2 regions of the Delftia sp. 11MD genome follow, and region 1 is predicted to be linked to the other one. Evidence: riboswitches for the same ligand, from Rfam matches in the RefSeq annotation. Region 1 holds a riboswitch; the other holds the start of a gene.
What was found. A riboswitch is a leader RNA that binds a small molecule or an ion and turns the genes downstream of it on or off. The one in region 1 is predicted to bind glycine.
Positions count from the first base shown of each region.

Region 1 (6,493 bases):
ACGCGGATAGACGTTCTCGGCACCCGAATTGATCATGTAGTCGATGCGGTCGCGGATCCAGAGATAGCCGTCGTCGTCGATGTGGCCCAGGTCGCCCGTGTGGTACCAGCCGTGCGCCAGGGCGCGGGTGTTGGCGTCGGGGCGGTTGAGGTAGCCGGCCATCATGCAGGGGCCGCGCACCAGGATCTCGCCCACCTCGCCGGGCAGGCAGGCCTCGGCCGGGTCGGTGGGGGCGTTGTCTTCGCGCAGGCGGGCCACGATGAGGTCATGGCCCATGGAGGGCAGCCCGGCCGAGCCCGCGTGCGAGAGTTGCTCGCGCGGCAGGAGGATGGACATGCAGGGCCCCATCTCGGTGGTGCCGTAGACCTGGACCAGGTCGCTGCCGACCTTGCGCGTCCATTCGCGGATCAGGTGCGGCGCCATGGAGGCGCCGCCGTACTCCACCAGCCTCAGCGCGGGCGCCTGCTCAGGCGAGGCGATGGGGTCGGCCAGCAGCATGGTGACCATGGTGGGCGCCGCGAAGAAGAAGCTCACGCGCTCTTCGCGGATCAGGCGCCAGGCCTCGGCCACGTCGAAGCGGCGCAGCAGCACCTGTGTGGCGCCGGCCTGCAGGCGCGGCAGAAAGCTGGTGTGCAGCTCGGCCGTGTGGTTGAGCGGCGCCATGGCCAGGCCCACGTCGTCGCGCGTGAACTGCATGGTCTGGTGCATGAGGGCGTTGTGCGCCAGCTTGCTGCGGTGCGTATGCAGCACGCCCTTGGGCCGGCCCGTGGTGCCGCTGGTGTACATGAGGATGCAGGGGTCGCTCTCGCGCACATGGGCCTGGGGCGGCGCGCTGCTGCGGCCCCTGGCCAGGGCGGACAGGCGCTGCGTGGCCCAGACCGGCAGCGGGTCGGCCGGGGCATCGTCGGCAAAGATCCAGTGCTCGATGCCTGCGCCAGTGCCGCCGCCTTCGGCCTTGAGCAGGGCCTGGGCGCGTGCGGCCACCTCGCCGCCCTCGTGCTCGAAGACCAGGGCGCGCGCTGCGCCGTCCTTGAGGATGAAGGCCAGCTCCTGCGCCGCCAGCCGGTAGTTGATGGGGTTGAAGATGGCGCCCAGGCGCGCGGCCGCCAGCATGGTGAAGACAAAGGCCGGCGTGTTGTAGAGAAAGGCCGCGACCACGTCGCCATGGCCTATGCCCAGCTCGGCCAGGCCGTGGGCGTGGCGGTTGACTTCGGCATCGAGCTGGGCGTAGGTCCAGGCGCGGCGCTCGCCGCCCTCCCACGCGACCAGGGCTTCCTTGTTCGGCAGGTAACGTGCCGGCCAGGCCAATGTGTCTCCCAGCGTCTGCTGCATGTGCGCTTCTTCCTTCTCGCTCACGAGATTTCATATATCGATGCACCTCAATGTAGGAGATTTTTTAGACAGTTATGCAATTTGCAAATGCATCCATGCAGGCAAGCGCATGGAGTTGCAGTCGGCCCGCGGAAATCCCGAAGCCGCGCGGACGCTGGCCGCAGCTAGAATGCGCCGGTCAGGAGAGAGTGCCCGCCCGGCCGCAACGGTCGCAGGCAGCGGCACCGCCGAAGGCGCAGGGTTCGCCCCGAACGCTCAGGCAAAAGGACTGGCACCGCCTGCCGCCACGGCCGCAGGCGTTCCTAGCTGGAGAGAGATGCAGGGCACGGCGGTGTGCCCCATCCACCGAAGGAGCAAGCCCCACGCATGGAAGGTGCGGGTGAATCTCTCAGGTAAAGCGGACAGCAGGGCAGCACATCCCGGAGGACCGGGATGGCGTTATGCCTTGTTCCTTGCCTGAAAGAGAGCCCTCCTTGTCCGCTGCCTCCACCACCGATCTGCTCAGGACCCCGCTGTTCGACCTGCACCAGGAACTGGGCGCGCGCATGGTGCCGTTTGCCGGCTACTCCATGCCCGTGCAATACCCGCAGGGGCTGATGGCCGAGCATCTGCACACGCGCGAGGCGGCAGGCCTGTTCGATGTCTCGCACATGGGCCAGATCAGCGTGCGCGGTGCCGACGCCGGGGCCGCGCTGGAGTCGCTGATGCCCATGGACGTGCTGGGCCTGGGCGAACACCGCCAGCGCTACGGCCTGCTGCTCAACGACGCGGGCGGCATTCTGGACGACCTGATGTTCGTGCGCCGCGAGGACGACCTGTTCCTGATCGTCAACGGCGCCTGCAAGCATGAAGACCTGGCGCACATCCAGGCCCGCATCGGCCAGCGCTGCGAAATCGAGCCCCAGTTCGACCGGGGCCTGCTGGCGCTGCAGGGCCCGCAGGCCGCAGCCGCGATGGAGCGCCTGCTGCCGGATACGGCCGGCCTGGTGTTCATGACAGGCGGCCACTTCGACTGGGAGGGGGCCGAGCTGTACATCACGCGCAGCGGCTACACCGGCGAGGACGGCTTCGAGATCTCCCTGCCCGCCAGCCACGCCGAGGCCTTTGCCCGTGCCCTGCTGGCCCAGCCCGAAGTCAGGCCCGTGGGCCTGGGTGCGCGCAATTCGCTGCGCCTGGAGGCCGGCCTGTGCCTGTACGGCAACGATCTGGACACGACCACCACCCCGGCCGAGGCCGCCCTGAACTGGGCCGTGCAGAAGGTCCGCCGCGCAGGTGGCGAGCGCGAAGGCGGCTTTCCCGGCGCGGCCACCGTGCTGGCCCAGCTGCAATCGCCCGAGCTGCTCACGCGCAAGCGCGTGGGCCTGGTGGCCCTGGAGCGCGTGCCCGTGCGCGAAGGCACGGAGCTGCTGGATGCCGGCGGCCGCAAGGTCGGCCAGGTCACCAGCGGCCTGCTGTCGCCCACGCTGAACCAGCCCGTGGCCCTGGCGTACGTGGAGCCGGGCAGCGCCGCCGTCGGCACCACGCTGCAGGCCATGGTGCGCGGCAAGGCCGTGCCCATGCAGGTGCAGGCCACGCCCTTCGTGGCGCCCCGCTATCACCGCGGTTGAGGACAGCCTGCGCGCTTGGCGTGGATCGAGTTCGGCGGATTCGCTTTTCCTGCCATCGCATGCCGCTACAGTGCGCACTGACCTTTCTCAAACCGCCTTTCACAAGTTTTTTCAGTTTCTATCGGAGCAAGCCATGAGCATCCAGTATTCCAAGGACCACGAGTGGATCAACGCCGCCAACCCTGACGCGGCCATCGTCGGCATCACCCTCCACGCGCAGGACGCGCTGGGCGACGTGGTGTTCGTCGACCTGCCCGCCGTGGGCACCAGCTTCAACCAGGGCGATGTGGCCGGCGTGGTCGAGTCCGTCAAGGCCGCCGCCGATGTCTACATGCCCGTCAGCGGCGAGATCGTCGAAGTCAACGAGGCCCTGCGCGACGACCCCTCCCTGGCCAACAGCGACCCGCTGGGCGAAGGCTGGTTCTTCAAGGTCAAGCTCAGCGACGCAGGCCAGCTGGCCGCGCTGCTCGACGAAGCCGCCTACACGGCCTTTGCCCAGAGCAACTGACGCCACTTTCCGGCCAGGACGGGCGCCAGGGCCCGCCCTGGCGCTTTTCAGCTTTTGAGACAGGTCCCTCCATGCTGATGTCCTCCACCCAGCCCCTTGCCGCCCTCGAGAACGCCACCGAATTCGTGGCCCGCCATATCGGCATCGCGCCCGAAGACGAGGCCCACATGCTCAGCGCCATTGGCGCGGCATCGCGCGATGCGCTGATCGACGCCATCGTCCCGCCCTCCATCCGGCGCCACCAGCCCATGGCGCTGCCGCCAGCGGCCACCGAGGCCCAGGCGCTGGCCGAACTCAAGGCGCTGGCAGGCCGCAACCAGCTGCTCAAAAGCTTCATCGGCCAGGGCTACTACGGCACGCACACGCCCGGCGTCATCCTGCGCAACATTCTCGAGAACCCCGCCTGGTACACGGCCTACACGCCCTACCAGGCCGAGATCTCGCAAGGCCGCATGGAGGCCCTGGTCAACTTCCAGACCATGGTCTGCGACCTGACGGCCATGCCGATTGCCAACGCCTCCATGCTGGACGAGGCCACGGCGGCCGCCGAGGCCATGACGCTGGCCAAGCGCTCCGTCAAAAGCAAGAGCAACCGTTTCGTGGTGGCCGGCGATGCCCACCCCCAGACCATCGAAGTCATCCAGACGCGCGCCGCGCCGCTGGGCATCGAGGTGCTGCTGGCCAACTCGCTGGAGGAATGGAACCAGCTGATGGAGGGCGACTACTTCGCCGTGCTGGCCCAGTACCCTGCCACCAGCGGCCGCATCGACGATCTGCGCGCCGACGTGGACAAGGCCCATGGCAAGCAGGCCGCCTTCATCGTGGCCACCGACCTGCTGGCGCTGACCCTGATCACGCCGCCCGGCGAATGGGGTGCCGACATCGTGGTGGGCACCACCCAGCGCTTTGGCATGCCCATGGGCGCCGGCGGCCCGCACGCCGCCTTCATGGCCTGCCGCGACGAGTTCAAGCGCTCCCTGCCCGGCCGCCTGGTCGGCGTGAGCGTGGACGTGCACGGCAAGCCCGCCTACCGCCTGGCACTGCAGACGCGCGAGCAGCACATCCGCCGCGAAAAGGCCACCTCCAACATTTGCACGGCCCAGGTGCTGCCCGCCGTGGTGGCCAGCATGTACGCCGTCTACCACGGCCCCGAGGGCCTGGAGCGCATCGCCCGCCGCGTGGCCTCGTACACGGCCATCCTGGCGCGCGGCCTGGCCGAGCTGGGCGCGCCGCTGCGCGAGGCGCCCAGCTTCGACACGCTGAGCCTGCACACGGGCGCGGCCACCCAGGCCATCGTGGAGCGTGCCGTGTCCCTGGGCGCCAACCTGCGCGTGTATTTCAAGGAATACCTGTGCATCTCGCTGGACGAGACCACCACGCGCGCCGATGTCGAGCTGCTGTGGAAGATCTTCGCCCGGGACGGCCAGGCCCTGCCCTGCTTCACCGCCTTCGAAAAGGGCGTGGAGCCGCTGATTCCCGACGGACTGCGCCGCAGCAGCGCCTTCCTCACGCACCCGGTGTTCAACACCCACCGCTCCGAGACCGCCATGCTGCGCTACATCCGCCAGCTGTCGGACAAGGACTTGGCGCTGGACCGCAGCATGATCCCGCTGGGCTCCTGCACCATGAAGCTCAACGCCACCAGCGAGATGATTCCCATCACCTGGCCCGAGTTCGCCCAGGTGCACCCCTTTGCCCCGGCCGACCAGCAGCAGGGCTATGCGGAACTGGACAAGCAGCTGCGCGACTGGCTGTGCCAGGCCACGGGCTACGCCGGCATCAGCCTGCAGCCCAATGCCGGCAGCCAGGGCGAGTACGCGGGCCTGCTGGCCATCAAGGGCTGGCATGCGAGCCGGGGCCAGTCGCACCGCAACGTCTGCCTGATTCCCAGCAGCGCCCACGGCACCAACCCCGCCAGCGCGCAGATGGTGGGCATGCAGGTGGTGGTCACCGCCTGCGACGCCAACGGCAACGTCGACATGGCGGACCTGGCGGCCAAGTGCGAGCAGCACAGTGCCAACCTGGCCTGCATCATGATCACCTACCCCAGCACGCACGGCGTGTTCGAGACCCAGGTCAAGGAGCTGTGCAAGCTGGTGCATGACCACGGCGGCCGCGTCTACGTGGACGGCGCCAACATGAACGCCCTGGTGGGCCTGGCCGCGCCGGGCAGCTTCGGCGGCGATGTCAGCCACCTGAACCTGCACAAGACCTTCTGCATCCCGCACGGCGGCGGCGGCCCGGGCGTGGGCCCGGTCTGCGTGGTCGAGGATCTCGTGCCCTTCCTGCCCGGCCATGCCACCACGGGCCTTGCGGGCGGCACGGGCGCGATCAGTGCCGCGCCGCTGGGCAATGCGGCCGTGCTGCCCATCAGCTGGATGTACATCCGCATGATGGGCGCCCAGGGCCTGACCCTGGCCACCGAGACCGCCATCCTCAGCGCCAACTACATCAGCGCCCGGCTGCGCGACCACTACCCCACGCTGTACGCGGGCGAGCACGGCCATGTGGCGCACGAGTGCATCCTGGACCTGCGCCCGTTCAAGGAAAGCACGGGCGTCATGGCCGAGGACGTGGCCAAGCGCCTGATCGACTACGGCTTCCATGCGCCCACGCTGTCCTTCCCCGTGCCCAACACGCTGATGGTGGAGCCCACCGAAAGCGAAAGCCTGTACGAGCTGGACCGCTTCGTGGACGCCATGATCGCCATCCGCGAGGAAATCCGCGCCATCGAGCAGGGCCGCCTGCCCCAGGACGACAACCCGCTCAAGAACGCGCCGCACACGGCCGAGACCCTGCTGGCTTCGGAATGGACCCACCCGTACAGCCGCGAGGCCGCCGCCTACCCCGTGGCTGCCCTGCGCCAGTCCAAGTACTGGTGTCCCGTGGGCCGGGTGGACAACGTCTACGGCGACCGCAACCTCTACTGCAGCTGCATCCCGGTCGACGCTTACCTGAGCTGAAGCACCTGCCACCCAAAGGGGCGCTTGTGGCGCCCCGGCCGGCGCGCGTACACTGCGGACCTGCCCGCGCCGGGCCCCGGTCC
Region 1 is NZ_CP194333.1:2,636,510-2,643,002, reverse strand. It holds gene ACRSCF_RS11905 (fatty acid--CoA ligase) at 1-1,332, opposite strand, end outside; glycine riboswitch at 1,502-1,613, shown strand; glycine riboswitch at 1,629-1,747, shown strand; gene gcvT (glycine cleavage system aminomethyltransferase GcvT) at 1,773-2,939, shown strand; gene gcvH (glycine cleavage system protein GcvH) at 3,073-3,447, shown strand; gene gcvP (aminomethyl-transferring glycine dehydrogenase) at 3,519-6,410, shown strand.

Region 2 (6,493 bases), 2.1 Mb from region 1:
GTGTAGTTCACCACAGCCGTAGCCGTGGCGGCCGAGCCATTGATGGTGAAGCCAAAGGTGCCGCTGCCGACTGCGGTAGGTGCCGTGACGGTGGCCGTGTACACCCCTGCGCTGCACGACCCCGCGCCGACCGCAGGCGAGCCCTGTGTTCCGCCGTTCAGCGTGAAGGCCACCGTGTTGGCACAGGTCGAAATCGAATTGCCTGACGCATCCTTGAGCTGCGCCGTCAATGTGCTGGTTGCAGTGCCATTGGCAATGATCGAGGTCGGACTCGCAACGATGGTCGAGGCGCTGGTACTTGGCGGACCCGCCGTGTAGCTCACTGAAGCCGTAGCAACTGCGGCAGAGCCGTTGATGGTGAATCCGAAGATCCCGCTGCCGACCGCCGTGGGCGATGTGACGGTGCCCGTATAGATGCCGGCAGTACACGAGGCCGCGCCCACACTCGGCGTTCCCTGCGTTCCGCCGTTCAGGGTGAACGCCACCGTGTTCGTGCACGTGTTGATCGGATTGCTGCTGGCATCGACCAGTTGCACGCGCAGCACGCTGGTGGAGCTGCCGTTGGCCACGATCGATGCCGGAGTGGCGACTATCGTCGATGCACTCGTGCTCGGCGTTGCGGCCGCATAGGAGATCGTTGCGGTGGCAACAGCCGCAGACCCGTTGATGGTGAACCCGAAGGTTCCGCTGCCGACCAGCACCGGCGATGTCACCGTCCCCGTGTACATGCCGGCACTGCAGCCCGTGACGCTGACGGCAGGAACGCCTTGCGTCCCCGCATTGAGGGTGAAGGCCACCGTATCGGTACAGGTGGTGACAAGGTTGCCTAAAGCATCCTTCAACTGCACGGCCAAGGTGCTGGTGGAGACGCCGTTGGCCGCAATCGATGGCGGACTCGCGGCGATTTCAGAACCGGTCGTGCTGGCCGGCAGCCCGGTGAAGCTGTAAGCAACCGGCGAAGGCTGATAGGTCACTGCGCCAGATACCGGGCTTCCACCCAATGGAAGATTGGAGAACGTGGCACCAGCGACTGACGACGACAAGGTCACGGGTGTCGTGAATGTTCCGGCGACACTGCTGCTGGCATTGATGGGAGACGCGCACTTTCCGCTGGAGTTGGTCGTGCAGCTGACTGCGGCGGAGCCGCCATTGAACGTGACACCTGCAGGCGGCGCTGCGAAGGTGACGGTGTCACTGCCCCCCGTCCAGGCATTGCCTTGGCCATCAACAATGTAGACCTCCAGCAAGTCGCTGCTGCCGACAGGTTGATTGTTGGTCGTCGCCAGAACGCCGGATTTCAGGGCACAGGGAAAACCGGTGACGCTTGCCGCCGTTGAAAGCTGCGAGGTTTGTGCTCCACCGGAATTGCTGTCCGTCACTGTGACTCGCACCTGGCCGCTGAGATACGAAGGAACGGTCAGCGTTCCCGAGGCTCCGGCCATGGTCCCTGAGCCCAGATAGACCTGCGCATCGTTGACGCCCGCGCCGGTCGGCGACCAAAAGGCTTCCACCGTATACGGTGCCGGCTCGCTCGCATTGGCATTTGCCGTGATATTGAATGTCCAGGTGCAGGCGGCGGTGTCACTGGCGCCAACGCCAAGGGTCGGGGTCCATCCGGTTTGTCCATTGGCCGTCGTCTGCAAGCTGATACCTGAGTTTGCAGCCACAGGCACGGAAAACAGCGTGTTCTGAGAAATCTTGAAGAAATCACGCGCAGTGACACGAATGGCACTTCTCGACTGGCTTGTCATCTTGTTGTTGCCAATCAATCCTGGTGCCGTACCCGTACCACCGATATTCACCCCGTCCCCGCCGCCAGTGAAGTTGTTATCGGTCACCGTCACTACCTGCGTCGTGCCTGAGGCTGCCGTATTCAACGTTGGTGCCGACACATGCATTGGCGATGAAGTGGTATAGGCGGCAATAGGCAGCGAGAAGGTATTACCCGTCACGGCAAGACCAGTTCCATTGTCCAGGTTGATCGTTCCATCAACCGACACCACGGCCCTGGGCGCATTTCCACCAGTCGGGCTCAGTGCGATATTCGAATCTTTGATCGTCAATCCGTTGACGGTCATGTTCGACATGACCTGGAAGAACTGCTCGAGCTGCATTCCCCCGATAGGGTTGGGCAGATTCGTTACCGTGAAATTATCGACAACAATGTTGGAAACCGTGCCTCCTGTACCGTTGCTTGCGGCAACGGAAATGGCCGAGCCCTTGTTATTGCCGTAATTTCCATTCCATATCGCGGAATTGATCGTGCTATTGGTAAAGAATACGTTTTGTGCGCCTTGATGAATCTCCGCGTACAGCTCGCAGTTGAACGGCGTCCCCTCTCCAGCAGGGGTTGGAGCCACATTCACCAGGCCGACGCGATCAATGGTGACATTGTTCGCCGGGGAGCCAACGACGAATACCGCTTCGCCACAGGTCATATTGGGCGAATTGGTGAGCGTGATGTTCTTCCCACCAAGATAAAAAGTTTCCCAGGGGGAGTCCGCCCAGTTCTGGACTTGTATGACTCCCCCGAAATCGATGGTCAACGAGCCCGTGCCGGCTGGCACGGTGCCTTTGAGCCAGTACCAGGCACCACCGGCACCAGTGGTGGTGCCCGTATCGCCGCCGCTGATCATCTGGCTTTGACCACAGGCATTGGTGGCCCCCGTCACGGCGCCGGACTGGGCTCCGCTGATGAATGTATTGGCACAGCGCACGTAAACCGTCTGATTGTCGACATACGGATGGAGGTTTCCCGCCGCATCCTTGGATGTCCCGCTCTGTATGGTTCGTACCGACGTGGTCAGTGTCGGCGCAAAGACGATGGAAACATCGGCACTCGGATCCAGCGTTTGCAGCGTGTAGTTGGCTGCCTGAATGGCCGCTCGCAGCGTACATGCGCCAGCAAAGGTGCCCCCCAGCGTGCTGACACAGGTGGTTGGTGTCGTTGCATTGGCATTGGGAGCGTCGCTGTTGTCGGTGACCGTGAAGACGATGGTCGCCGCCAGTGCCGTGGATGAGATACCCGCGCATGAAAGCAGCAGCAAAGAGAAAAGGCACTTCGCTGCACGCCACTTGCGAAAAAATGCCGAACCAGGCAGGCGATTGAGAGCATGCATGATATTCCCCGTTCTCTCAAGGAGATATGACAGGAAAATGATTTTCCCAATGGCAATGGCCATCAGTTGTACCCAGCGCATTTGCATCGCCGTACCTCGGATAGTTCTATTTGAATCACGAGCCCACAACTCACCTTGCAGCCGGTGAGTTTGGAAGCAAAATTTTTCGCGCAGATCCTGCGCGTCAATCAAAAAAAGGCGGATTTCCATCAACGCTTGCGCGCTGCTCCACTGCCCATTGAGCGGGCACACCTTCAGTCGGGTTTGCGACGCAAAACATTCCTCCCTCGACAAACCATATTCACCGTGCTTGTATTTTTTCAGTGACGGACCAGTTTCCATGGACCCGCACCTGTGCAACGGTAAGTCGCCTATCAGACATATAGACAACCCATGGTTAACCCATGCAGGTCCAATCGACCAGAACATGCACTGACAAACCACTGCACATATCGATAGGCTAAATCATGTTTTTTTCTATTTCAATAGTTTTTTTACATGAAACCAGAGACTCGTACCAGCGCTACGAGGGAGGCGCTTGAACGATCTAGGGAATACCCTGAATCAGCCACACCACATACAGGTAACTGGTGGTATCCCCAATACGACTGGAGCTGGCTGCGCAAGCCCCATAGAATCGCCCCTGCAGGAGAGCAGGCGGGCGCCACGGTGCCGAGCCTCACCGAAGGCGCAAACTCCCATACACGCTCAGGTTCCGTACTGCAAACACAACATGCCGTCTGGAGAGCCGCCGCACGCAATGTGCGGCGCACCGAAGGAGCAAGCCCCGTTCCCATGGACGGCGGTGAATCTCTCAGGTACCAAGGACAGGGGGAGCGGCAGCTGCGTCACGACGGACGCCGGCTGCCTGCTATCCAGACCATAGCGGCCAGCTTTCGCGTGACCCGGCACATGCCTTTGAAAGGGCATCGTCATGCGCGTCATCGTTCTCGGAGCCGGCCTGATCGGCACCACGTCGGCCTACTATCTGCAATCCCTCGGTCATGAAGTGACCGTCATCGACCGCCAGGCCGCGCCCGGCGCCGAAACCAGCTTCGCCAACGGCGGGCAGATCTCGGTCAGCCATGCCGAGCCCTGGGCCAACCCCGGCGCACCGCTGAAGCTGCTGGGCTGGCTGGGCCGGCAGGACGCCCCCCTGCTGTTCCGCCTGCGCGCCGACATGCGCCAGTGGCGCTGGGGCCTGTCCTTCCTGCGCAACTGCACGCCCGCGCGCACGCGCCACAACATCCAGCAGATCGTTCGCCTGGGCACCTACAGCCGCGAGGCCCTGCAGCAGCTGCGTGCCGACACCGGCATCCAGTACGAGCAGCGCACGCAGGGCATCCTGCACTTCTATACGAACGCCCGCGAGTTCGAGGGCGCGCTCAAGCCCACCGAGCAGATGCAGACCCTGGGCTGCGACCGCCGCCTGATCGATGCCGACGAAGCCGTGCGCCTGGAGCCGGCTCTGGCCCATGTGCGCGGGCAGATAGCGGGCGCCACCTATACGGCCGAGGATGAATCAGGCGACGCCAACCTCTTCACACGCGAGCTGGCGCGCATCGCCGCCGCCACGGGCGTGCAGTTCCGCCACGGCCACCACGTCATGGCGCTGCGCACCACGGGTGCGGGCGCCAGCCGCCATATCGACCATGTGGAGGTGACCAATGCCGATGGCCGCTACGAACGCATCCAGGGCGACGCCTATGTCCTGGCCATGGGCTCGTTCAGCCCGCTGCTGGCCCAGCCGCTGGGACTGCACCTGCCCATCTACCCGGCCAAGGGCTACTCCGTGACCCTGCCGGTGCTGGACCCCGCCAAGGCCTACCAGGTCAGCCTCACGGACGACGAGTTCAAGCTGGTGTTCTCGCGCTACACGGGCGCGCAAGGCGACCGCCTGCGCATTGCGGGCACGGCCGAGTTCAACGGCTACGACCGCAACCTGGACCCCGTGCGTTGCGAGGCCATCGTGCGGCGCGTGCAGCAGCTGTTCCCCGGCGCCGGCGATACCGGCCGCGCCCAGTTCTGGAGCGGCCTGCGCCCCGCCACGCCCAGCAATGTGCCGCTGATCGGACGCTCGCCCATCGCCAACCTGTTCCTGAACACCGGCCACGGCACGCTGGGCTGGACCCATGCCTGCGGCTCCGGCATGGCGCTGGCCGACCTGGTCAGCGGCAGGCAGCCGGCCGTGGATTTCGATTTTCTGGGAGCCGCAGCCATGGACCCGGATCGCAGCGCAGGCACGGTTCGCCCGCGCGCGGTCTGAGGTGCAGACGGTGTGTACCGTGTGTACGGCGTGTACGACGCCTAGGCAGTGAACACCGTCAACACCCCGGCGAAGCGGTGCAGGCGGGCGTCCATGATCTCGGCTTCGGCAACGAAGCCGATCAATGGCACATCGCCCAGTGCGTGGCGCAGGGTGCGCAGTTCGGCATCGGGGCCGCCGAACAGGCCGCCGCCGCGGCCCCGGCAACTGATGTAGATGGCGCCACGGATGCGGGGCTGTGCCTCGCCTTCGGGCGCCGCCTCCTCGGGCTCCGCCGCATCGCGCAGCGCAGCGCCCAGTTGCAGCAGTTCCTGGCGCGCCACCTGGGCCTGGCGGCGGCAGAAGATCACCGAATGCCCGGCCTCCACGGCCGAGGACAGGGCCACGCCCTGGCGCAGCGGGTCCAGGCCAACCAGGGTCAGCACCTGGGCCTCTTCGGTCAGCACGCCGTGGGCCAGGCCCCGGCCCGGCGGCGCAATGGCCGCCAGCGTGGTGCGGACCGTGGTCAGCGCGGGCTGCCAGTCGCTGCCTTCCAGCTCCACGCCCAGCAGCTGCAGCAGGCGCTGCAGGGCCGGATCGCCATCGAGCCCGGTGACCAGGGCGCCGCGCGCCTCGGTGATCTCCAGCCCCTCGCCCAGCGGCACGCAGCCCTGGGCCATGCCCGTGATGCAGGGCACGCCGGCACCGAAGGCCACGCCTGAAAAGCCGCCACGAAAAATGCCGCGCGCGTCCGCATGCTGCGCATGCAGATCCTCGGTACGGCAGGCGATCTGCACGCCCTCCACGCCATCTTCCCCGTCATCGCCCACGCCGCCGAACAGCAGGCCGGACTCGGTGCGCTCGGACAGCTCGTACAGCAGCTCGGCCAGCTCGGGCTGGCCGCCTGCGGCATGGACCAGGGCCGAATGGGCGGTGAAGCCGGCCTCGCCGCCAGGCGCATGCAGGGGCGCCAGGCCCGAATACAGGCGGTAGTGGGCGGCCGGTACATCCAGCAGCATCACCGCGAGCGCGGTTCCTGACAGGTACTCATGCGACATGGCCAGAACGCCGCCGGCCGAGCAGCCGGCCCAGTCCGCCACATGGGGCAGGGCCCTGGCCAGATGCTGCA
Region 2 is NZ_CP194333.1:542,319-548,811, reverse strand. It holds gene ACRSCF_RS02540 (invasin domain 3-containing protein) at 1-3,461, opposite strand, end outside; glycine riboswitch at 3,850-3,960, shown strand; gene ACRSCF_RS02535 (D-amino acid dehydrogenase) at 4,054-5,385, shown strand; gene ACRSCF_RS02530 (FIST signal transduction protein) at 5,427-6,493, opposite strand, start outside.
Region 2: it holds a riboswitch for glycine, as region 1 does, so the genes downstream of both, ACRSCF_RS02535 (D-amino acid dehydrogenase) here and gcvT (glycine cleavage system aminomethyltransferase GcvT) in region 1, are expected to answer to the same signal.